Regions from separate parts of the Micromonospora sp. NPDC048040 genome, predicted to be linked through region 2. Evidence: riboswitches for the same ligand, from Rfam matches in the RefSeq annotation. Region 2 holds a riboswitch; the other holds the start of a gene.
The links. A riboswitch is a leader RNA that binds a small molecule or an ion and turns the genes downstream of it on or off. The one in region 2 is predicted to bind thiamine pyrophosphate.

Region 1: it holds a riboswitch for thiamine pyrophosphate, as region 2 does, so the genes downstream of both, ACZ6O2_RS20460 (ECF transporter S component) here and thiE (thiamine phosphate synthase) in region 2, are expected to answer to the same signal.

What each region holds. Positions count from the first base shown of each region.
Region 1 covers NZ_JBVJGT010000021.1:6,807-17,321, forward strand. Annotated here, with positions in the region: gene ACZ6O2_RS20400 (metal ABC transporter permease) at 1-29, shown strand, start outside; gene ACZ6O2_RS20405 (ArsR/SmtB family transcription factor) at 73-372, shown strand; gene ACZ6O2_RS20410 (Fur family transcriptional regulator) at 369-761, shown strand; gene ACZ6O2_RS20415 (hypothetical protein) at 862-1,467, shown strand; gene ACZ6O2_RS20420 (hypothetical protein) at 1,477-1,644, shown strand; gene ACZ6O2_RS20425 (acyl-CoA dehydrogenase family protein) at 1,691-3,805, opposite strand; gene ACZ6O2_RS20430 (DUF6328 family protein) at 3,920-4,423, opposite strand; gene ACZ6O2_RS20435 (sugar isomerase domain-containing protein) at 4,581-5,330, opposite strand; gene ACZ6O2_RS20440 (alpha/beta fold hydrolase) at 5,396-6,226, opposite strand; gene ACZ6O2_RS20445 (TIGR03943 family putative permease subunit) at 6,256-6,984, opposite strand; gene ACZ6O2_RS20450 (permease) at 6,981-7,979, opposite strand; gene ACZ6O2_RS20455 (hypothetical protein) at 8,181-8,444, opposite strand; TPP riboswitch at 8,576-8,681, shown strand; gene ACZ6O2_RS20460 (ECF transporter S component) at 8,754-9,344, shown strand; gene ACZ6O2_RS20465 (ABC transporter ATP-binding protein) at 9,455-10,515, shown strand, end outside.
Region 2 covers NZ_JBVJGT010000043.1:4,621-15,135, reverse strand. Annotated here, with positions in the region: gene rpsK (30S ribosomal protein S11) at 1-86, shown strand, start outside; gene rpsD (30S ribosomal protein S4) at 101-727, shown strand; gene ACZ6O2_RS27870 (DNA-directed RNA polymerase subunit alpha) at 826-1,848, shown strand; gene rplQ (50S ribosomal protein L17) at 1,883-2,443, shown strand; gene truA (tRNA pseudouridine(38-40) synthase TruA) at 2,513-3,343, shown strand; gene ACZ6O2_RS27855 (hypothetical protein) at 3,459-4,307, opposite strand; gene ACZ6O2_RS27850 (class I SAM-dependent methyltransferase) at 4,958-5,563, shown strand; gene ACZ6O2_RS27845 (ABC-F family ATP-binding cassette domain-containing protein) at 5,605-7,284, shown strand; gene ACZ6O2_RS27840 (aldo/keto reductase) at 7,318-8,280, shown strand; gene ACZ6O2_RS27835 (hypothetical protein) at 8,604-8,927, opposite strand; TPP riboswitch at 9,050-9,158, shown strand; gene thiE (thiamine phosphate synthase) at 9,153-9,779, shown strand; gene thiO (glycine oxidase ThiO) at 9,773-10,515, shown strand, end outside.

The DNA of each region.
Region 1 (10,515 bases), on a different contig from region 2:
CCGAGCCGCACGAGGTCGTGCTCCGCTGATCCTGGTCGGCGAGGTGCCGATGGGATTGGTTACCGTTACAGGGTGACCAGCGGATCAGGCTACGACGCCTTCGAGGGGGCGAGCGAGCTGCTGCGTGCCCTGTCGGCGCCGATCCGGCTGGCCATCGTCAGCGAGCTCGCCGAGGGCGAACGCTGCGTGCACGAGCTGGTGGACAAGCTCGGCGCCGCGCAGCCGCTGGTCTCCCAGCACCTGCGGGTGCTGCGGGGCGCCGGCGTGGTGCGCGGCTCGCGGCGGGGGCGCGAGATCGCGTACGCCCTCGTCGACGAGCACGTCGCGCACATCGTGGCCGACGCGGTCAGCCACGCCGGGGAGGGGTCATGACGAGTTCGGCGGTCCGCAACACCCGGCAGCGCTCGGCGGTCAGCGCGCTGCTCGCCGAGGTGGAGGGCTTCCACAGCGCGCAGGAGCTGCACGCGATGCTGCGCGAGCGCGGCGAGCGGGTCGGGCTGACCACGGTCTACCGCACCCTCCAGGGGCTCGCCGACGCGGGCGAGATCGACGTGATGCGCCCGCCGGGCGGCGAGCACCTCTACCGCCGGTGCAGCGAGGGGCACCACCACCACCTGGTCTGCCGCGGCTGCGGCCGCACCGTGGAGGTGGCCGGGCCGGCGGTGGAGAGCTGGGCGGAGCGGGTGGCGGCGCAGCACGGCTACGCCGACGTCAGCCACACCCTGGAGATCTTCGGCACCTGCCCGGCCTGCGCCCGCTGAGACCCGCCAGGCAGAAGCCGTAGCGGGGCCGGACGGGCACGGCGGTGCCGGCCGGCCGCGCCGGATGCCCGGAACGGTCGCGCGTGGCACGCTGTCCGGCGTGAAGATCTACGCCGATCGCTTCCCGACCGCCGTCCGACAGTTGATCACCGACCTGCTCGTCGTCGCCTGGGTGTACGGCGCGGTCCGCGGCGCGCTGTGGCTGCACGACCTCGTCCAGAAGCTCGCCGTACCCGGCCAGAAGCTGGAGGGGGCCGGCGGCGGCCTGGCCGACAACCTGGCCGAGGCGGGCGGCAAGGTCGGCCGGGTGCCGCTGGTGGGCGACGAGCTGACCGCACCCTTCGAGCGGGCCGCCGGCGCCGCCCGGTCGCTGGCCGAGGCCGGACGGGACCAGCAGGAGCTGGTCGACCAGCTCGCCCTCGCGCTGGCCGTCGCCGTGCTGGTCTTCCCGCTCGGCCTGGTGCTCTTCGGCTGGCTGCCGCTGCGGGTGCGCTGGATGCGCCGGGCCGCCTCGGCGGCCCGGCTGGCCGCCGTGCCGGCCGGCCGGGACCTGCTCGCCCTGCGGGCGTTGGCCACCCAGCCGCTCGGGCGGCTGACCCGGATCGCGCCCGACGTGGCCGAGGCGTGGCGGCGCGGCGACGACGCCACCGTCGACGCGCTCGCCGCACTGGAGCTGCGCCAACTCGGCCTGCGGGCCAGCCGTTAAGGTCGTCGGGTGTTCTACTTCCTGGTCGTCATCGCCATCCTGCTGCTCGGCTACGCCGCCGTCCTGGTCAACTTCGTCCGCAAGGGCCGCAAGATCCCACCGGCGGCGTACCTGGGGCTGGCCGTGCTCAACGGGCTGATCCTCGCGGCGATCCTGGCCTGGGCGATCGCCCGCTGACCCGCCCGGGTGCCGGGGTCCGACCGACCCGGCACCCGGGCGGGTGTCACGCCGAGGGCGGGATGCGGCGGCGGACGTCGGGGGCGGCGGACGGGCCGGGCGACCAGCGCGCCACCCAGGGCAGGTCGTCGGCCGGGGTGACCACCCCCTCCTCCAGGCCGGCGTAGCGCCCGGCCAGGATCCGCTTCGCGGCGGCCGTGTCGACCGAGTCGGTGTTGTCCCACAGGGCGGTGAAGAGCGCGTCGACCCGGACCCGGGCCTGCCGGCAGAACAGGTCGGCCAGCTCGACGTTCTCCGGCCGGGTGTCCCGCTCGGCGTAGGCGCGCACGCAGACCGCGGACATCGCGAACAGCTCCGCGCCGATGTCCACCACCCGGCCGAGGAACGCCTGCTTGCGCTCCATCTTTCCCTGCCACCGGGACATCGCGTAGAACGTCGACCGGGCCAGCTTGCGCGAGGCGCGCTCGACCTGCCGCAGGTGGCCGGCGAGCGGGCCGAACTCGCCGTACGCCGACGGGCGCTGGCCCTTGCCGACGGCCAGGGTGGGCAGCCACTTCGCGTAGAAGACGCCGGCCCGCGCGCCGGCCTTCGCCTTGCGGCCGAGCCCGGCGTCCGGGTCGATGATGTCGCCGGCGACGGACAGGTGCGCGTCGACCGCCTCCCGGGCGATCAGCAGGTGCATGATCTCGGTCGAGCCCTCGAAGATCCGGTTGATCCGCAGGTCGCGCAGCAACTGCTCGACCGCGGCCGGGCGCTCGCCCCGCGCCGCCAGCGAGTCGGCCGTCTCGTAGCCGCGACCGCCCCGGATCTGGATCAGCTCGTCGGCGATCTTCCAGGCCATCTCGCTGGCGTAGAGCTTGACCAGCGCCGCCTCGATCCGGATGTCGTTGCGGTCGTCGTCGGCCAGCAGGCAGCACAGGTCGAGCATGGTCTCCATGCCGTACGTCGTCGCGGCGATGAAGGAGAGCTTCTGGGCCACCGCCTCGTGCTCGCCGACGGGCCGGCCCCACTGCACCCGGTCGGCGGCCCACTCCCGGGCCACGTTCAACGCCCACTTGCCGGCGCCCACACACATGGCCGGCAGCGACAACCGCCCGGTGTTCAGGGTGGTCAGCGCGATCTTCAGGCCCTTGCCCTCGCCGCCGATGACGTTCTCCTTCGGCACGAAGACGTCGTGGAAGCGGGTGAGGCTGTTCTCCAGGCCGCGCAGGCCGACGAAGGCGTTGCGCCGCTCGATCGTGATGCCCTCGGCGTCGCCCTCGACGACGAAGGCGGTGATGCCGCCACGCCGCCCCTCGGCGGCGGGGACCCGGGCCATCACCACGAGCAGGGTGGCGACGGTGCCGTTGGTGGCCCAGAGCTTCACCCCGTTGAGCCGGTAGCCGGTGCCGTCGGGGGTCGGCTCGGCGGTGGTGGCCAGCCGGGCCGGGTCGGAGCCGACGTCCGGCTCGGTGAGCAGGAACGCGGACACCTCGCCGGCGGCGAGGCGGGGCAGGAAGCGCTGCTTCTGCTCGGCGGTGCCGAACATCTTCAGCGGCTGCGGCACCCCGATGGACTGGTGCGCCGACAGCAGCGCGCCGATCGCCGGGCTGACCGAGCCGGCCAGCATGAGCGCGCGGCAGTAGTGCAGGTTGCTCAGCCCGAGCCCGCCGTACGACCGGTCGACCTTCATGCCGAACGCGCCGAGCCGGGCCAGGCCGTGGAACACGTCGTCCGGGATGGACGCGTCCCGTTCGATGGCCGCCCCGTCCACCTCGGCGGTGAGGAACTCGCGGAACCGGCCGAGGAACTCGTCGGCCCGGGCGACGTCCGCCGCGTCCGGGCGCGGCCAGGGGTCGATCAGGTCGAGTCGGAGGCGGCCGAGGAAGAGTTCCTTGCCGAAGCTGGGTCGGTCCCACGAGGACTCGCGGGCCGCCTCGGCGACCTGGCGGGCCTCCTTCTCGGAGACCTGTCCCGCCTCCTTCGGCAGCGGCCCGGCCGCGCCGGCCGTCGACCTGCCTTCGGCTGCGGCCGTCGCGGCCTGCCCGGTGCCGGCCGCCGCGCCCCCGGACGGTGCGGGCCGGTCGACGGCGGCCGCCGGCACGCCTGCGGTGTCCTTCGCCGCGGGCTGGTCGGCGCCGGATCCGTCCGGCGTGGGTCGGCTGTTCTGCGTCGTGGTCACGGCTGCCCCCTCGAACCTCGGTCCGGCTGTTCGACGTGCTCGACAAACAGCACGCTACCCCCGGGTGTTACCCAGGGGTAGCGTTCGGTAAAGATCGAGTTTCGTCGACCCGGGTCAGTCGCCGGGTAGGTGCCGCGGGTCGTCGTCCTCGTCGTCGATGTCGTCCTCGCCCCAGTTGCGCCGGGCGAACGGCAGGAACACCCAGAAGGTGAGGAACCAGATCGCCGTGGCGCCGCTGAGCAGCAGGGCGACGCCCCGGTCCAGCACGAAGTCGGTGATCAGCAGCACCGCGCTGACCATCGAGATCAGCATGAAGGCGAGGCCGACGCTGGCCATCCGATGGGCGAACCGGACCAGCTCCGGCTTGCGGCCCTGCCGGAACAGCGCGCGGTGGAACGCCACCGGGGAAATGATCATCGCGGTCGCGGCGGCGGCCGCGAGCAACGAGACAATGTAGACGTCCTTCTGGAAACCGCTCGTCCTGGTGAACCCGTTGCTGAACGGCAGGGTCAGCAGGAAGGCGAAGAGGATCTGCACACCGGTCTGCGCGACCCGCAGTTCCTGCAACAGGTCGGCGAAGTTGCGCTGCCAGCGCTGCCGCTCGGTTTCCTTGGACACGGGCTACCTCCGGTCAGACGGTACTGCCGACGGGGGTGCGCCCGTCGGCAGCAACGCTGATGCCCCACCGACGGAGCCGCGAAACCGGCTCACGTCGCCCGCGCGAGCTGGACGAGCGGACGCCCGGGAGTGCCCGGCGGACGCCGGCCCGCTCCGCTCAGGAGCCGCGGCGGATCCGGCCGGCGTACCGGGCCTCCAGGGCGTTGTTGTGCTCGTCGCCGCCGGCGATGTTGGCCGACAGGTAGACCGGAGGCCGCTGCCCCGCGGCGAGCAGCCGGGCCACCACCTCGACCGTGATCTGCTGCGCCAGCAGCGCCGCGGTGATCGACGAGACCGCGCCGACCGCGCCGCCGCCGGGCAGCGGCAGCGTCGCGTCGCCGTACGGGGCGCCGTTGTCGAGCACCACGTCGGCGACGTCGGCGAGCTTGCGCCCCGACGGGTGGCGCGAGGTCATCTGCCCGGAGTGCTGCGCCGAGGTGATCGCGACCAGCCCGTGCCCCTTCTCCTTGACCAGGGACGCGAACTCCACCATCGCGCCGTTGACGCCGGAGTTGGAGGCCAGCACGAAGACGTCCCCGGGGCTGACGGGGGCCAGCTCGTAGAGGCGGTGCGCCACCGACGGATCGCGTTCGAGCAGCGGCCCGAGCACGTCGGCCGGCGCGCCGCCGACCAGCACCAGGTCCCGCAGGGCGATCCGGTTGGTGGGCACCAGCCCGCCGGCCCGGCCCGCGATCTCCATCGCCAGCGCCTCCGAGTGGCCGGTGCCGAACGCGTGGACCACCCCGTCGGCGCGCACCGCGTCGGCGATCAGGTCGGCGGCCCGCCCCACCGCCTCGCGCTGGCTCGTGGCCACCCGCCGCATCGTCTCGGTCACCACGGCCAGGTAGTCCTCGGCGCTCACCGTCATGTCTCTCCTCCGTCCATGTCGTACGTCCGTCGGGAACGCCCCCCGGCGGGGCGACGCCGCACCGGTCAGACCGGGCCCCGCACCCGGGCCAGGATCGCCTCGGCCAGCGGGGCGGGCGCCTCGTCGGGGATCCAGTGGCTCACCCCGGGCAGCTCGACGAAGCGGTAGTCGGCGCTCACGTGGCCGGCGCACGCCTCGGCCGCGGTCCGGCCGATCGCGATGTCGCGGTCGCTCCACACGAAGGTGGTCGGCACCGGCACCGGCCCGGTGGCCGCCATCTCCCGCCGGGACATCGCCCGGTACCAGTTCAGCGCCGCCGTCAGCGCGCCGGCTTCGCGCATCGGGTCCGCGTACGCGGCCACCCGCTCGGCGTCGCCGACCCCGTGCAGCATCCGGCGCAACCCGGTCGCGCCCAGCGCCAGCAGCGCCTTCTCCGCCCGGCCCGGCTTGCGGAACAGCACGATGTACGCCGAGCGCGCCTGCTGCCCCGGGTCCTCGGCCAGCGCGTGCGCCATCGCGGCGGGGTGCGGCACGGAGACCGCGGTCAGCGTCCGGACCCGCTCCGGGTGGCGGGCGGCCAGGTCCCAGGCCACCAGCGCGCCCCAGTCGTGCCCCACGAGGTGCGCCGCGTCGACGCCCAGCGCGTCCAGCAGGGCCACCGCGTCGGCCACCAGCTCCGGCATCCGGTACGCCTCGACCGCCTCAGGCCGCGCGCCCGGCGAGTAACCGCGCTGGTCCGGCGCGTACGTGCGCAGGCCGGCGGCGTGCAGCGGCGGGACGACGTCGTCCCACTCCCCGCCGTGCTGGGGAAAGCCGTGCAGCAGCAGGACGGGCGCGCCGCCCTCGGGACCGCCGACGCGTACGTCGAACGTGAGCCCGCGCGCCTCGATCCGCATGATCGCCAGCCTACCCAGGGCGGGCGGGGTCACTCGTACGGGCGTTTGGGGGTGGGCACCTGCCGCCAGGACTCCACGTCGAGGTAGGGGATCTCGGCGTCGTTGACCGGGTCCCGGGCGATGCGGTCGCTGTAGCGGCCGGTCACCTCGATCCAGGTGTCGTCGGCGAGCCCTTCGGGGACGGCGCCGGTCAGGCCCAGCTTGACCGGCCGCCCGTCGGCCGCGCAGCAGGAGAGCACCATCCGGGCCAGGAGCGGTCGGCCGTCAGGGCCGGTGGTGACGAAACCGGTCAGCCGGACCCGGCGCCCGCCGAGCGACGCGCCCCGGTCGAACAGCGCCCGCGAGGCGTAGTCGAGCACGCCGACCTGCGCCGGGTCGCCGTCGGGCAGGGGCGGGTAGTCGGACGGCTGTTGCCGGGCGGAGAGCGCGGTGCCGGCCTGCCCGGCCGCGTACGAGCCGAGGGCGGGCGGGGCGACCAGGAGCAGACCCAGCGCCGGCAGGATCAGCAACCAGCCGATCCGCGGCTCGTGGTGGCCGTGCCCGTGGTCGGCGGCGTCGTCCCAGCCGGCGCGGCGGAGGGCGGGACGCAGCTCGTACCAGAGGGTCATGACCGCGGCGACGACCAGCAGCAGGCCCGCGGCGACCAGGAAGGGACGCAGCCCCTCCTTGACGTAGCGCAGGTAGAGGTCGGTGAGGCTGGCCCGGACCACGGCGCCCCCGAGCAGCAGCAGGACGACGGCCTGCGCCTGCCGGTTCACAGCAGCACCGCCCCGGTCGCGGCGGCGACCGCGACGGCCACCGCGAAGGTGGCCGGGGCGAACCGCAGCGCGAACCGGCGGCCGAAGACGCCGGTCTGCATCGCGATGAGCTTGAGGTCGACCATCGGCCCCACCACCAGGAAGACCAGTCGGGCGGTCAGCGAGAACTGCGACAGCGAGGCGGCCACGAAGGCGTCGGCCTCCGAGCAGAGGGAGAGCAGCACCGCGAGCACGGCCAGCGCGAGCACCGAGAGCACCGGGTGCTCGGCGAGCGTCTGCAACCAGCGCTCGGGCACGACGACGTTGATGGTGGCGGCGGCCGCCGCGCCGACCACCAGGAACCCGCCGGCGTGGGTGACGTCGTGCCGGACCGCCGCCCAGAACGCCCGCCCGCGCGGGCCGTCGTCCAGCTCCGGCCGGCGCGGCAGCCGGATCCAGTCGGCCCGGCCGAGGCGCAGCCACAGCCACCCCATCACCATCGCGACGACCAGGCTCGCGACGCCGCGGCCGAGGACCATCTCCGGGGCGTCGGGGAAGGCCACCGCGGTGGCGGTGAGCACGATCGGGTTGATGGCCGGGGCGGCGAGCAGGAAGGCCAGCGCGGCGGCCGGGGTGACCCCGCGCCGGATCAGCGACCCGGCGATCGGCACGGACCCGCACTCGCAGCCGGGCAGCACCACGCCGGCCGCGCTCGCCACGGGCACCGCGAGCGCGGGGTGCCGGGGCAGCGCCCGGGCCCAGAACGACCGGGGCACGAAGACCGCGATCACGGCGGAGAGGACCACCCCGAAGACCAGGAACGGCACCGCCTGCACCATGACCGAGACGAAGACGGTGGTCCAGGTCTGCAGCCGGGGCGCGGACAGGGCCCCGGCGAGCGGCTCACGGAAGACGACCAGCAGGACCAGCAGGCCCGCGAGCACCTCGACCGACCCGACCCGCCAGGCGCTCCCGCCACCCGCCGGCTCCTGCGGGGGTACGTCCGACGCGGCCACGCGCTCCCGTCGCCGCGGCCCGGCCGCCGGCGCGGTGTGGTGGTCGGTCCGCCCCGTCACGCACCCGTCCCTCCGCCCGTCCCGACTGGCCGCCTGAGACTACCTGCCGACTGGGATGTCTCGATGGATACGGCGGGCTCCCCGCCGTATCCATCGACCCTGGGGTTTCTCCTGGCGCCGGTGACGGTCGCGCCGCCGGCGTCACGGTCGTGGCCGCCGCCACCAGGGCGCCCGCCCGTCCGGGAAGTCCCGGTCCCAGGCCGCCCGGGCCCGCAGCTTGGCGTAGAGAGCCAGCGACGCCGAGGCGCCGAGGCCCAGCACGACGAGGAAGAACCAGAGCACGGTGCCGAGGTCGCCCCGACCCGCCGCGGACACGATCACGATCACTGCGATCGGCAGCACGCCGACCACCGTTCCCGCCAGGGTCAGGGCGAGGGTGCGCTCCGGCTTCTCAGGGGTGGCCACGAGCGGAGCCTCGCACGAGGGCGCAAGCACGGACGGTGGGCAAGCCGGTCGCCGGCCGCGTCCGGGATGACCTGCGGAAAGATCACTTTGCCCGATGATCTTCAAAGGTGTTAGCGTCGGCGCGACAACTTCACATCCGACAGGGGAGCGCACAGCGCTGAGAGTGCGGGCACCGCCCGCAGACCCTCGAACCTGATCTGGGTAATGCCAGCGCAGGGAGTTCGGTCGACCTCCAGCCGCGCCGCCGTCCGGGCACACCGGGCGCGGCGTGCGTCTTCTCCTGGTTCGCGTTCAGGACTGGGAGCAATCATGCGAGACAACACGACCACCCGGTGGCGCACACTCGACGTCGTCATCGCCGCGGTGATCGCGGTGGCGTTCGGCGTCATCTTCTGGGCCTGGGGCCTGCTGTGGCGGGCCGTCGACCCGGCGTTCGCGTTCTTCCCGGCCGGCCAGGCGATCATGTACGGCGTCTGGCTGGTCCCGGCCGTGCTCGGCGGCCTGGTGATCCGCAAGCCCGGCGCGGCGCTCTTCTGCGAGGCGGTGGCGGCGACGGTCTCCGCGCTGCTCGGCTCGGAGTGGGGCGGCATCACCATCGTCCAGGGCCTCATTCAGGGGCTCGGCGCCGAGGTGGCCTTCGCCGCGTTCCGGTACCGCTCGTTCCGGCTGCCCACCGCGCTGCTCGCCGGCGCGCTGACCGGCCTCGGCGCGGCGCTGTTCGACTTCTTCGTCTGGAACGTCGACTACGCGCTCGGCAGCTACCGGGTCCCGTACGCCCTGCTCACCGTCGTCAGCGCCGCCGCCGTCGCCGGTGCCGGCGGCTGGGCCCTCACCCGCGCCCTGGCGGGCACCGGCGTCCTGGACCGCTTCCCCGCCGGCCGCGAACGCGCCGCCGTCTGACCCGCACCACCGGAATCGGGGTTGATCATGAGGGGAACGGCGACGTGGATCTCCGTGGGTGCCGCCAACCTCATGATCGACGCCCGCACGTGGGCCGGAAGGGGGACGACGTGGGGGCGGTGACGCTGCGGGGGTTCGGGTGGCGACACGCCGGGCGCCGGGCGTGGGCCGTGCGCGGGGTGGACCTGCGCGTCGAGGCCGGCGAGCGGGTGCTGCTGCTCGGGCCGTCGGGCGCCGGCAAGAGCACCCTGCTCGCCGCGCTGGCCGGGCTGCTGCCCGAGGACTCGGGCGAGCAGGAGGGCACCGTCGAGATCGACGGGCTCGACCCCCGCAAGGGCCGGGAACGGGTCGGCATCGTCTTCCAGGACCCGGAGACCCAGCTCGTGATGGCCCGCAGCGGCGACGACGTGGCGTTCGGCCTGGAGAACCGGGGGGTCCCCGCCGAGGAGATCTGGCCCCGCGTCGACGAGGCGCTGGCCCGGGTCGGCTTCCCGTACCACCGGGACCGGCCCACCGCAGCCCTCTCCGGCGGCGAGCAGCAACGCCTCGCCCTGGCCGGGGTGCTGGCCCTGCGGCCCGGGCTGCTGCTGCTCGACGAACCGACCGCCAACCTCGACCCGACCGGCGCCGCGCTCGTCCGCGCGGCGGTGGCCGGCGCGCTGGACGCCGACACCACCCTGATCCTGGTCGAGCACCGGGTCGCCGAGGCGCTGCCGCTGGTCGACCGGGTGGTCGTGCTCGAACCGGGCGGCGGCGTCCGCGCGGACGGCACGCCCCAGGCCGTCTTCGGCGCCCACGGCGACGCGCTCGCCGCCGCGGGCGTCTGGGTGCCCGGCCGGCCCGTGCCGCCCCGCCACGCCACCGCGCCGGCCGGCGACCTGCTGCTCACCGCCGACCGGCTCGGCCTGCCGCCCCGGCTGGCCGCCGTCGACCTGGCGGTACGCGCCGGCGAGGCGCTCGCCGTGCTCGGCCCGAACGGGGCCGGGAAGTCTACCCTCGCGCTGCTGCTCGGCGGGCTGCTCAAGCCGGGAACCGGCCGGGTCGTGGCGACGGCGGCACTGGCCGGCTCCGACGCCCGCACTCCCCCGCACCGCTGGCGCGCCCCGGCGCTGGCCCGGCGGATCGGCTCGGTCTTCCAGGACCCGGAGCACCAGTTCGTCGCCACCACCGT
Region 2 (10,515 bases):
CCGTGGGCCTGGAGGTCGGTCAGATCTCCGACGTGACCCCGCAGCCGCACAACGGGTGCCGTCCGCCGAAGCGTCGCCGGGTCTGAGAGGTTAGAGAGAGATGGCTCGTTACACCGGTGCTGACTGCCGCCGTTGCCGGCGGGAGAAGATGAAGCTGTTCCTCAAGGGCAGCAAGTGCGATGGCCCGAAGTGCCCGTTCGAGTCCCGGCCGTTCCCGCCCGGGCAGCACGGCCGCGGCCGCACGAAGGAGACGGAGTACCTGCTCCAGCTCCGTGAGAAGCAGAAGGCCCGCCGTGTCTACGGCGTGCTGGAGAAGCAGTTCCGCGGTTACTACGAGGAGGCCGTGGCCAAGCAGGCCAAGACCGGTGAGGTCCTCCTGCAGATCCTCGAGTCGCGGCTGGACAACGTGGTCTACCGGGCCGGCTACGCCAAGTCCCGGGACATGGCCCGTCAGCTGGTCAAGCACGGTCACTTCACGGTGAACGGCAAGAAGGTCGACATCCCGTCGTACCGCGTCAAGGAGCACGACATCATCGAGGTCCGGGGCAAGAGCAAGGAGCTCACCCCGTTCATCGTGGCGCAGGCCGAGGCCGGCTCGCGGTCGGTTCCGGCGTGGCTCGAGGCGATCCCCAGCCAGATGAAGATCCTCGTGCACTCGCTCCCGGCCCGCCAGGTCATCGACACGCAGGTCCAGGAGCAGCTGATCGTCGAGCTCTACTCCAAGTAGTCGGAGCTCGTTGCGGTGGCCCGCCCGACACGGGCGGGCCACCGGAACAGTTTGTCGTGGGCGTCATATGGCGGGCGCCCCGGAAGAGAAGAGAAGACATGCTCATCAGCCAGCGACCGACCCTCTCCGAGGAGTCGATCAACGAGACCCGGTCCCGGTTCACCATCGAGCCGCTGGAGCCGGGCTTCGGCTACACCCTGGGCAACTCGCTGCGGCGTACGCTGCTGTCGTCGATCCCGGGTGCGGCGGTCACCTCGATCAAGATCGACGGTGTGCTGCACGAGTTCACCACGATCCCCGGTGTCAAGGAGGACGTGGTCGAGCTCGTCATGAACATCAAGGAGCTCTGCGTCAGCTCCGAGCACGACGAGCCGGTCAGCATGTACCTGCGCAAGCAGGGCCCGGGCGACGTGACCGCGGGTGACATCCAGCCGCCGGCCGGCGTTTCGGTGCACAACCCCGACCTGAAGCTCGCCACCCTCAACGGCAAGGGCCGGCTCGACATGGAGCTGACCGTCGAGCGGGGTCGCGGCTACGTCACGGCGGCGCAGAACAAGCAGGCCGGCGCCGAGATCGGCCGGATCCCGGTCGACTCGATCTACTCGCCCGTGCTCAAGGTGACCTACCGCGTCGAGGCGACCCGTGTCGAGCAGCGGACGGACTTCGACCGGCTGATCATCGACGTCGAGACCAAGCCGTCGATGGGCCCGCGTACCGCGCTGGCGTCGGCCGGCTCGACGCTGGTGGAGCTGTTCGGTCTGGCCCGGGAGCTGGACGAGACCGCCGAGGGCATCGACATCGGGCCGTCCCCGCAGGACGCCCAGCTCGCGGCGGACCTGGCGCTGCCGATCGAGGAGCTGGACCTGACCGTCCGCTCCTACAACTGCCTCAAGCGCGAGGGCATCAACTCCGTTGGTGAGCTCATCGGGCGTACCGAGGCCGACCTCCTCGACATCCGCAACTTCGGTCAGAAGTCGATCGACGAGGTCAAGATGAAGCTCGCCGGGATGGGTCTGGGGCTGAAGGACTCGGCCCCGAACTTCGACCCGGCGCACGTCGTGGACACCTTCGGCGAGGCCGACTACGACACCGACGACTACCGCGAGACCGAGCAGCTCTAGTCCGCGCTGCCGCCACACCTGAGGAGCACCAAGCATGCCCACGCCCACCAAGGGCCCCCGCCTCGGCGGCAGCCCCGCGCACGAACGGCTGATGCTGGCCAACCTGGCCACCGCGCTGTTCCAGCACGGCAAGATCCAGACCACCGAGACGAAGGCCCGGCGGCTGCGTCCGCTGGCCGAGCAGCTCATCACCAAGGCCAAGCGCGGCGACCTGGCGTCCCGCCGGCGGGTGCTGGGCGTCGTCAAGGACAAGGACGTGGTCTACGCCCTGTTCGACCAGATCGCGCCCCGGTACGCCAACCGCAACGGCGGCTACACCCGGATCGTGAAGACCGGTCCGCGCAAGGGTGACGCCGCGCCGATGGCGATCATCGAGCTGGTCGAGGAGCTTCAGGTCGCCGAGCCGAAGGCGAACAAGAAGACCGCCGCCCGCAAGGCCGCGCAGCAGGACAAGGTCGAGGCGCTCGCCCCGGCCGAGGAGGCCCCGAAGTCGAACACGGGCGACCAGGACGCCGAGGCGCCCGTGTCGGCGTCCGGCGACACCGCCGCCGCCCGCGAGGACAGCGACGAGGCCGGCGAGAACGACAAGGCCTGATCCAGGCCACCGTCGGGCCCGGCACCCCACGTGGGGTGCCGGGCCCGACCCCGTGAGGCGGAGGTACGAGTGGACGAGCGCACCCGGCTGCGGCTGGACGTCGCGTACGACGGCACCGGCTTCTCCGGCTGGGCCGCCCAGCCGACGCGACGTACGGTCTCCGGGGTGCTCGTGGAGACCCTCGACCTGGTGCTCGGCGCGGGGACGGCGACGGGGCTGACCGTGGCGGGCCGCACCGACGCCGGGGTGCACGCCACCGGGCAGGTCTGCCACGTCGACCTGCCCACCGCCGTGTGGCGGGAACACGAGGGGCGGCTGCTGCGCCGGCTGGCCCGGCTGCTCCCCACCGACGTGCGGGTGCGGGCGATGACCGAGGTGCCCGCCGACTTCGACGCCCGGTTCTCGGCCACCTTCCGTCGCTACGAGTACCGGGTCACCGACGCGCCGTGGGGCGCCGAGCCGCTGCGCCGGCACGAGGTGCTGGCCTGGCCGAAGCCGCTCGACCTGGACGCGCTGAACGCCGCCGCGGCGGGGCTGGTGGGGGAGCACGACTTCGCCGCGTACTGCCGGCGCAAGGAGAACGCCACCACGCTGCGCGAGGTGACGCGGCTGGACTGGCGGCGGGACGCCGACGGGCTCCTCGTGGCCACCGTGCAGGCCGACGCGTTCTGCCAGGCGATGGTGCGCAGCCTGGTCGGCGCGATGCTGGTCGCGGGGGACGGGCGCCGTCCGGTCGGGTGGCCGGGCAGCCTGCTCACCCGCCGGGAACGTTCCAGCGAGGTGACCGTGGCCCCGGCGCACGGGCTGACCCTGGTCGCCGTGGGCTACCCCGACGACCCGGCCGAGTACGCCCGCCGCGCCGAGGCGACCCGCCGGCTGCGCGTCCCCGTGGAGGGCTGACCGCAGCGCTGCCGCGGACGCACCGGGTCGACCTGGGCGGGTGACCCCGCCGGGGTGCCGAAGTCAACGGGTGCGCGGCCCGGTGGCCCGCGCACCCGTCCACACCCGGGGCTCGTCACTCGCCCGGCAGCTCGCTCCCGTCCTGTGTGCCGGTGCGGTCCGCGCCCTCGTCGGTCGGCTGGCCGGCCGTCCCACCGGCCGCCCGGCGCTCCAGCACACCCTGGTTGAGGTGCAGCTCGATCATGTCGAAGAGGATCTCTCTGGCCTTCGTGTCGCCCGACCTGATCGCCGCGCCGTTGACGCGGACGACCACCGCGTACGCGAGGTAGTGGCCGCGCACCTGCCAGCCGACCCGCGCCGGCGCGGTGGCGATCGCCTCGGTGCCGTTGTCGGCCGGCATGCCCCGGAATCGGCCCTGCCGCTCGTCGAGCATCTGCCGGATCCGGTCGCGGGCGCGTTCGGCGCTGGCATGGTCGGTCAGGTTGAACAGGCCGGCGGTCACCAGGTGGTCGCCGTCGGGCGTGCGCAGGGTGGCCCGGACCACCTGGTTGCAGCCGAGCCGGACCAGCAGGTCGGCGACCTCCCCGGTGGCCGCGACCGCGCAGCTCGCGCTGGAGTGGGTCTTCAGCACCCGGTACGCGGGCTGCCCGTCGGCGACGACGAGCTGCGTGCCGGGGAACAGCTCCTTGGCCGTCAGCGGTGCCTGGTCGGTGTCCCGGGAGTCGAGGTCGTGCGCCCCGGCCTCGGCCGACTCGGCCACCTGGGGCTGGCCGGTGGGCGTGGCCTGCGGCGTCCGGTCGCGCTCGACCAGCAGGGCGGCGGCGCCGAGGCCACAGAGCGCGAGCAGCACGAGCACGGCCGCGCCGCCGACCAGCACCTGCCACAGCCGGCCGCCGCCCCGCTGCGGCACGGGCCGCTCGGCCGCCACGGGTGCCTCGACCGCCACGAATGCCTCGGTGGCCACGGGTGCCTCGGCCGCTACGGCCGGCTCGGCCGGTGCCGGCGACACCTGCACGTCCGGCGGGGCCTGCGGGGCCTGCCCGTCCGGCGGCGCCTGCGGGACCTGCGCGCCCGGCGGGGCCTGTGGCTCCGGTGAGGCCGGCGGGGCTGGCGAGGCCGGCGGGGCCGGTGGGGCCGGTGGGGCCGGTGGGGCCTGCGGGTCGGGCGGTACCTCTGCCTGGGGCGCTGGCGGTGCCTGTGGCGCTGGCGGCGTCTGTGGCGCTGGCGGCGTCTGTGGCGCTGGCGGCGGCGCCTGTGGTGCTGGTGCGTGCTGCGCGGGGGACACCGGGACCGAGGCGCGGACCGGCTCCGGCTCGGCGGGGGGCAGCGTGACCCGGTTGGGCCGGGGCAGCGACGGCGTCGGGAAGCGGGACGGGGAGGGGCCGGCCGGCGGACCGGCACCGAGCACCGAGCGGCCGGACCGGGGCTCTGGGTACTCCATGAATGCTTCCTCATCGGACTCGTACCGATACACCATGTCGCCCAGGGTAGGAGGGCATTGCCCCTTTAGGGGGTAATAACGGGAAATTGGGTGCCTGACTGTTTCGTGTCGTGCTGTGGCCGCTCCTCGGCCCCGGACCGGCCGGTGGCGAGGGCGGTGCGAGAATTGCCGGCGTGACCGGCGACCACTACTTCACCGCTGAACCCGCGACTGCCGCCCACCCGCGTGAGGTCGAGTTCGCCGCCGCCGGCCGCGACTACACCCTGACCTCCTCCGGCGGGGTCTTCTCCGCCGCCCGCCTCGACCCCGGCACGGCGGTGCTGCTGCGCAAGGCGGAGCTGCCGTCCGCCGACACGGCCGGCGCCCTGCTCGACCTCGGCTGTGGCTTCGGGCCGATCACCTGCGTGCTGGCCAACTCGGCGCCGTCGGCGACCGTCTGGGCCGTCGACGTCAACGAGCGGGCCCGGGAGCTGACCGCCACCAACGCGGCGCGGGTCGGCGCGGCCGACCGGGTACGCGTCGCCGCGCCGGACGACGTGCCCGCCGACGTGACGTTCGCCCAGCTCTGGTCCAACCCGCCGATCCGGGTCGGCAAGGACGAGCTGCACCGGATGCTGCTGCGCTGGCTGCCCCGGCTCGCCCCGGACGGCGTCGCCTGGCTGGTGGTCGCCCGCCACCTCGGCGGCGACTCGCTGCACCGCTGGCTGGCCGACCAGGGCTGGCAGGTCGAGCGGCACGCCAGCCAGAAGGGCTACCGGGTGCTGCGCGTCACCCGATAATTGGTTGGGCCGCCCGGCGGGTGCTCGGGCAGGATGCCGGCGTGGGATACGTGGACGTGGCAGCCGTCGGGCATCTCCTCCCCGACGGGCGGGAACTCTTCACCGACGTCTCGTTCCGGGTCGGGGAGGGCGCCAAGGTGGCCCTGGTCGGGCCGAACGGCGCCGGCAAGACGACGCTGCTGCGGATGGTCGCCGGCGACCTGCCGGTGAAGACCGGCGCGATCGCGCGGGCCGGCGGGCTGGGCGTGATGCGCCAGTTCATCGGCATGATCGGCGACGAGTCCACACTGGCCGACCTGGCGCTGTCGCTCGCCCCGCCGGCGCTGCGCGACGCCGGCCGCCGGCTCGCCGAGACCGAGGCGGCCATGCGGGCGGCCGAGGTCCGCGGCAAGTACAGCACCGCCGCCGGCAAGGCCCAGCTGGCGTACGCGGACGCGCTCGCGGCCTGGGGCGAGGCCGGTGGGTACGACGCCGAGGTGCTCTTCGACACCGTCGCCACCATCGTGCTCGGCCTGCCGTGGGACGGCGCCCGGGAGCGACCCGTCCGGACCCTCTCCGGCGGCCAGCAGAAGCGCTTCGCCCTCGAACTGCTGCTGCGCGGCCCCGACGAGGTGCTGCTCCTCGACGAGCCGGACAACTTCCTCGACGTGCCGGGCAAGCGCTGGCTGGAGGGGCGGCTGCGCGAGTCGGCCAAGTCGGTGCTCTACGTCTCGCACGACCGGGAGTTGCTGGCGCACACCGCCGACCGGGTCGTCGCCGTGGAGGGCGGCAGCGCCTGGGTGCACCCCGGCGGCTTCGCGAGCTGGCACTCCGCCCGCGTGGCCCGGCACGCCCGCCTCGACGAGCTGCGCAAACGCTGGGACGAGGAACACCAGAAGCTGCGCGAGCTGATGCTGATGTACAAGCAGAAGGCCGCGTACAACGACGGGATGGCCTCGCGCTACCAGGCCGCGCAGACCCGGTTGCGCAAGTTCGAGGAGGCCGGGCCGCCGCCCGTACCGCCGAAGGACCAGGACATCCGGATGCGCCTGACCGGCGGGCGGACCGGCAAGCGCGCGGTGGTCTGCGAGCAGCTGGAACTCGACGGCCTGACCTACCCGTTCGACCTGGAGATCTGGTATGGCGACCGGGTCGCGGTGCTCGGCGCCAACGGCACGGGGAAGTCGCACTTCCTCCGGCTGCTCGCCCGCGGCGGCAGCGACCCCGACCCGGCCAACGGCCCGGTCGACGGCGCGGCGGCGCTCGCGCCGGTCGCGCACGACGGGGTGGCCCGGCTCGGCGCGCGGGTGCGCCCCGGACACTTCTCGCAGACCCACGACCGGCCGGAGTTGATGGCGAAGACCCTCGTGGAGATCCTCTGGCGGGGGGACGACCACCGGGCCGGCATGGACCGGCACGCGGCGATGGCGGCGCTGTCCCGGTACGAGCTGGCGGGGCAGGGCGACCAGCGCTTCGGCACCCTCTCCGGCGGGCAGCAGGCGCGCTTCCTGGTGCTGCTGCTGGAGCTGTCCGGCGCGACGCTGCTGCTGCTCGACGAGCCCACCGACAACCTCGACCTGGCGTCGGCGGAGGCGCTGGAGGCCGGCCTGACCGCGTTCGAGGGGACCGTCGTGGCGGTGACCCACGACCGCTGGTTCACCCGCTCGTTCGACCGGTTCGTGCTGTTCCGGGGCGACAACGAGGTGGTGGAGACCCCGGAGCCGGTCTGGGACGTTGGCTGAGGCATCCTCGGGCGGCGGGCCGGCCGGCATAGGGTGGATCTCGTGACTGAGATGACCTACCGCCGGTTGGGCGACTCCGGGCTCGTGGTGTCCGTCGTCGGCATCGGCTGCAACAACTTCGGCCGCAAGCTCGACCTCGACGGGACCCGGGCGGTGGTCGACGCCGCGCTGGACGCCGGGATCAATTTCTTCGACACCGCCGACATCTACGGTGAGCCGCAGGGCGCCTCCGAGGAGATGCTGGGCCAGGCGCTCAAGGGCCGCCGCGACGACGTGGTGGTGGCCACCAAGTTCGGCATGGACATGCACGGCCTCAACGGCCCCGACTTCGGCGCCCGGGGCGCGCGGCGCTACATCGCCCGCGCGGTCGAGGCTTCGCTGCGCAGGCTCGGCACCGACCACATCGACCTGTACCAGATGCACGAGCCCGACCCGGGCACCCCGATCGACGAGACGCTCGCCGCGCTCGACGATCTCGTCCGCGCCGGCAAGGTACGCTACCTGGGCAACTCCAACTTCGCCGGCTGGCAGATCGCCGACGCGGACTGGGTGGCCTCGTCCAACGGCCGGGCCCGGTTCATCAGCGCGCAGAACCAGTACAGCCTCCTGGCGCGCGGCGTCGAGGCCGAGGTGGTGCCGGCGTGCGAGCGGTTCGGCCTCGGGCTGCTGCCGTTCTTCCCGCTGGCCAACGGGCTGCTCACCGGCAAGTACAAGCGGAACGAGGCCCCGCCGGCCGACAGCCGCCTCGCCGGTGGCGGCCGGTACGCCGAGCGCCTCGCCGCCGCCGACTGGGACACCATCGAGGCGATCGAGGCGTACGCGAACGAGCGGGGACTGTCGATGCTCCAGGTGGCCATCGGCGGGCTGGCCGCCCTACCGGCGGTGACCTCGGTGATCGCCGGCGCCACCACGCCCGATCAGGTGCGCTCCAATGCGGCGGCGGGCGCCTGGCAGCCCACCGACGAGGACCTCGACGCCCTCCGCGCCATCCTCTGACCCGCCCGCGCGCCGACCCGCGCGCGCGGGCGGGTCGCCCCCCGCCCGGCCCCTGACCGGGCCGGGCGGGGGGCGATGCTTCCACGGGTGGAACACCACGGACCTCTCCCACCCCGGGAGACAGCCCTGGTGTTCCACCCGTCCCCATTGCTCGGCGCATGGCCGTTCCAGCTTGGCCGTTTTGGGGTGTGCGCTGCGGCGCCCCGCCGGTGTGGACGTTCGTCGGCGGGTGGAACGCCAGGGCTGTCACCGTGGGTGGTTGACCGACCTGGCGTTCCGCCCGTCGACGCGTTCGCGGAGGGCGGCGGCGACGAGGCGTACCGTCAGGTTCCGGTGCCGGAGCACGTCGTCGGCGGTGAGAGCCATAACTGGGTCTCCATCGGAGACTCACTCAGGGGCTCGGCCAGCGCGAGCACCTCCCGCAGCAGCGGCAGCCCGGGCCAACGACGACGAGTGTCGGCGTACGTCGACAGCGCCGGCAGCTTGACCACCCGGCGATGCAGCAGCGCGTCGACGGCCACCAGAGCCTCGTCGCGCGGCGCCTGTCGACCGAGGTCGAACGGGTCAGCAGGCCGTCGGCGACGGCGGCGCTCCGCCCGGAACGGCAGGAAGGCCAGGCGCGGCGGTACCCGGGCGGGGGAGGGCATCCGCACAGCATCGCGTGACGGGTCGGTCACGTGCCGCCCCGATCGTCGGCTTCGGACGGTCGGTGTGAAATCCGCGTCTCGCCCTTGGCGGATCCGGCGATCCGTCGTACGGTGACACGCGCAAGTGACCCACGGGAGCCCGGTGCACCGGGCTGAGAGGGGGGCTGAGAGCCCCCGACCGTCGAACCTGATCCGGGTAATGCCGGCGCAGGGAGGAGTGTTGCCGTGCCGTCCCTTGGGCGACTGCATCTGATCACCGACACCCGACCCGGGCGGGATCCGCTGGCCGTGCTGCGGGCCGCCCTCCCGGTGGCCCGCGCCGAACTGGTCGTGCAGGTCCGCGTCACCGACGACGCCACCGACCGGGAGGCGTACGACCTGGCCCGCCGGGTGGTCGCGCTCTGCGCGCCGTACGACGTCCCCTGCCTCGTCAACGACCGGCTGCACGTGGCGCTGGCGGTGGGTGCCGCCGGCGGGCACGTCGGCGCGGCGGACCTGCCGGTCGGAGCGGCCCGCCGGGTGCTCGGCGCGACCGCCGTGCTCGGGGCCACCGCCCGCGAGCCGGGGACGGCCGCCGAGGCGGTCGCCGCCGGGGCCAGCTACCTGGGCGTGGGTCCCTGCCACGCCACGAGCACCAAGACCGGCCTGCCGGCGCCGATCGGCCCGGCCGGGGTGCGCGCCGTCACCGCCGCCGTGGACGTGCCGGTGGTCGCGATCGGCGGGGTGACCGCCGCGAACGCGCCCGCGCTGCTGGCCGCCGGGGCGTACGGGGTGGCGGTGGTGGGGGCGCTCTCCGGGGCGGCCGATCCGGCCCGGGCGACGGCGGAGCTGCTGGGAGCGCTGGGGTGCTGAGCCGGCCGGACGTCGCCGTGGTGGGGGCGGGACCGGTCGGGCTGGCGATCGCCTGGCGCTGCGCGGCGCGCGGCCTCCGGGTCGCCGTGCACGACCCCGCCCCCGGGTCCGGCGCGTCGCACGTCGCCGCCGGGATGCTCGCCCCGGTCGCCGAGGCGTACTTCGGCGAGCACGAGCTGACCGGGCTGCTGACCGCCTCCGCCGCCCGCTGGCCGGCCTTCGCCGCCGAGCTGACCGCCGCCACCGGCACGGACGTCGGCTACCGCACCGAGGGCACGCTGATGGTCGGGCTCACCGCCGACGACCTGGCCGAGGCGCGCCGGCTGTGGGCGTACCAGCAGGGTCTCGGGCTGCCGGTGACGCCGCTGCGCCCCTCGGCGCTGCGCGACCGCGAGCCGGCGTTGGCGCCCCGGGTGCGCGGCGGCGCGCTCGCCGCCACCGACCACCAGGTCGACCCGCGCCGGCTGGTGCCGGCGCTGCGCACGGCCGCCGAGCGGGCCGGCGCCACGCTGGTGCCCGCCGCCGTGCGCCGGCTGTCCGACGTGGACGCGCGCGTCACGGTGGTGGCGGCCGGCTGCGGGGCGGCGGCCCTGACCGGGCTGCCGGTGCGGCCGGTGAAGGGCCAGGTGCTACGGCTCCGCGCGCCCGGCGGCGGCGCGCCGGGCTTCCGGCACGTCATCCGGGGGTACGCCGACGGCGAGCACGTCTATCTCGTGCCCCGCGACAGCGGGGAGGT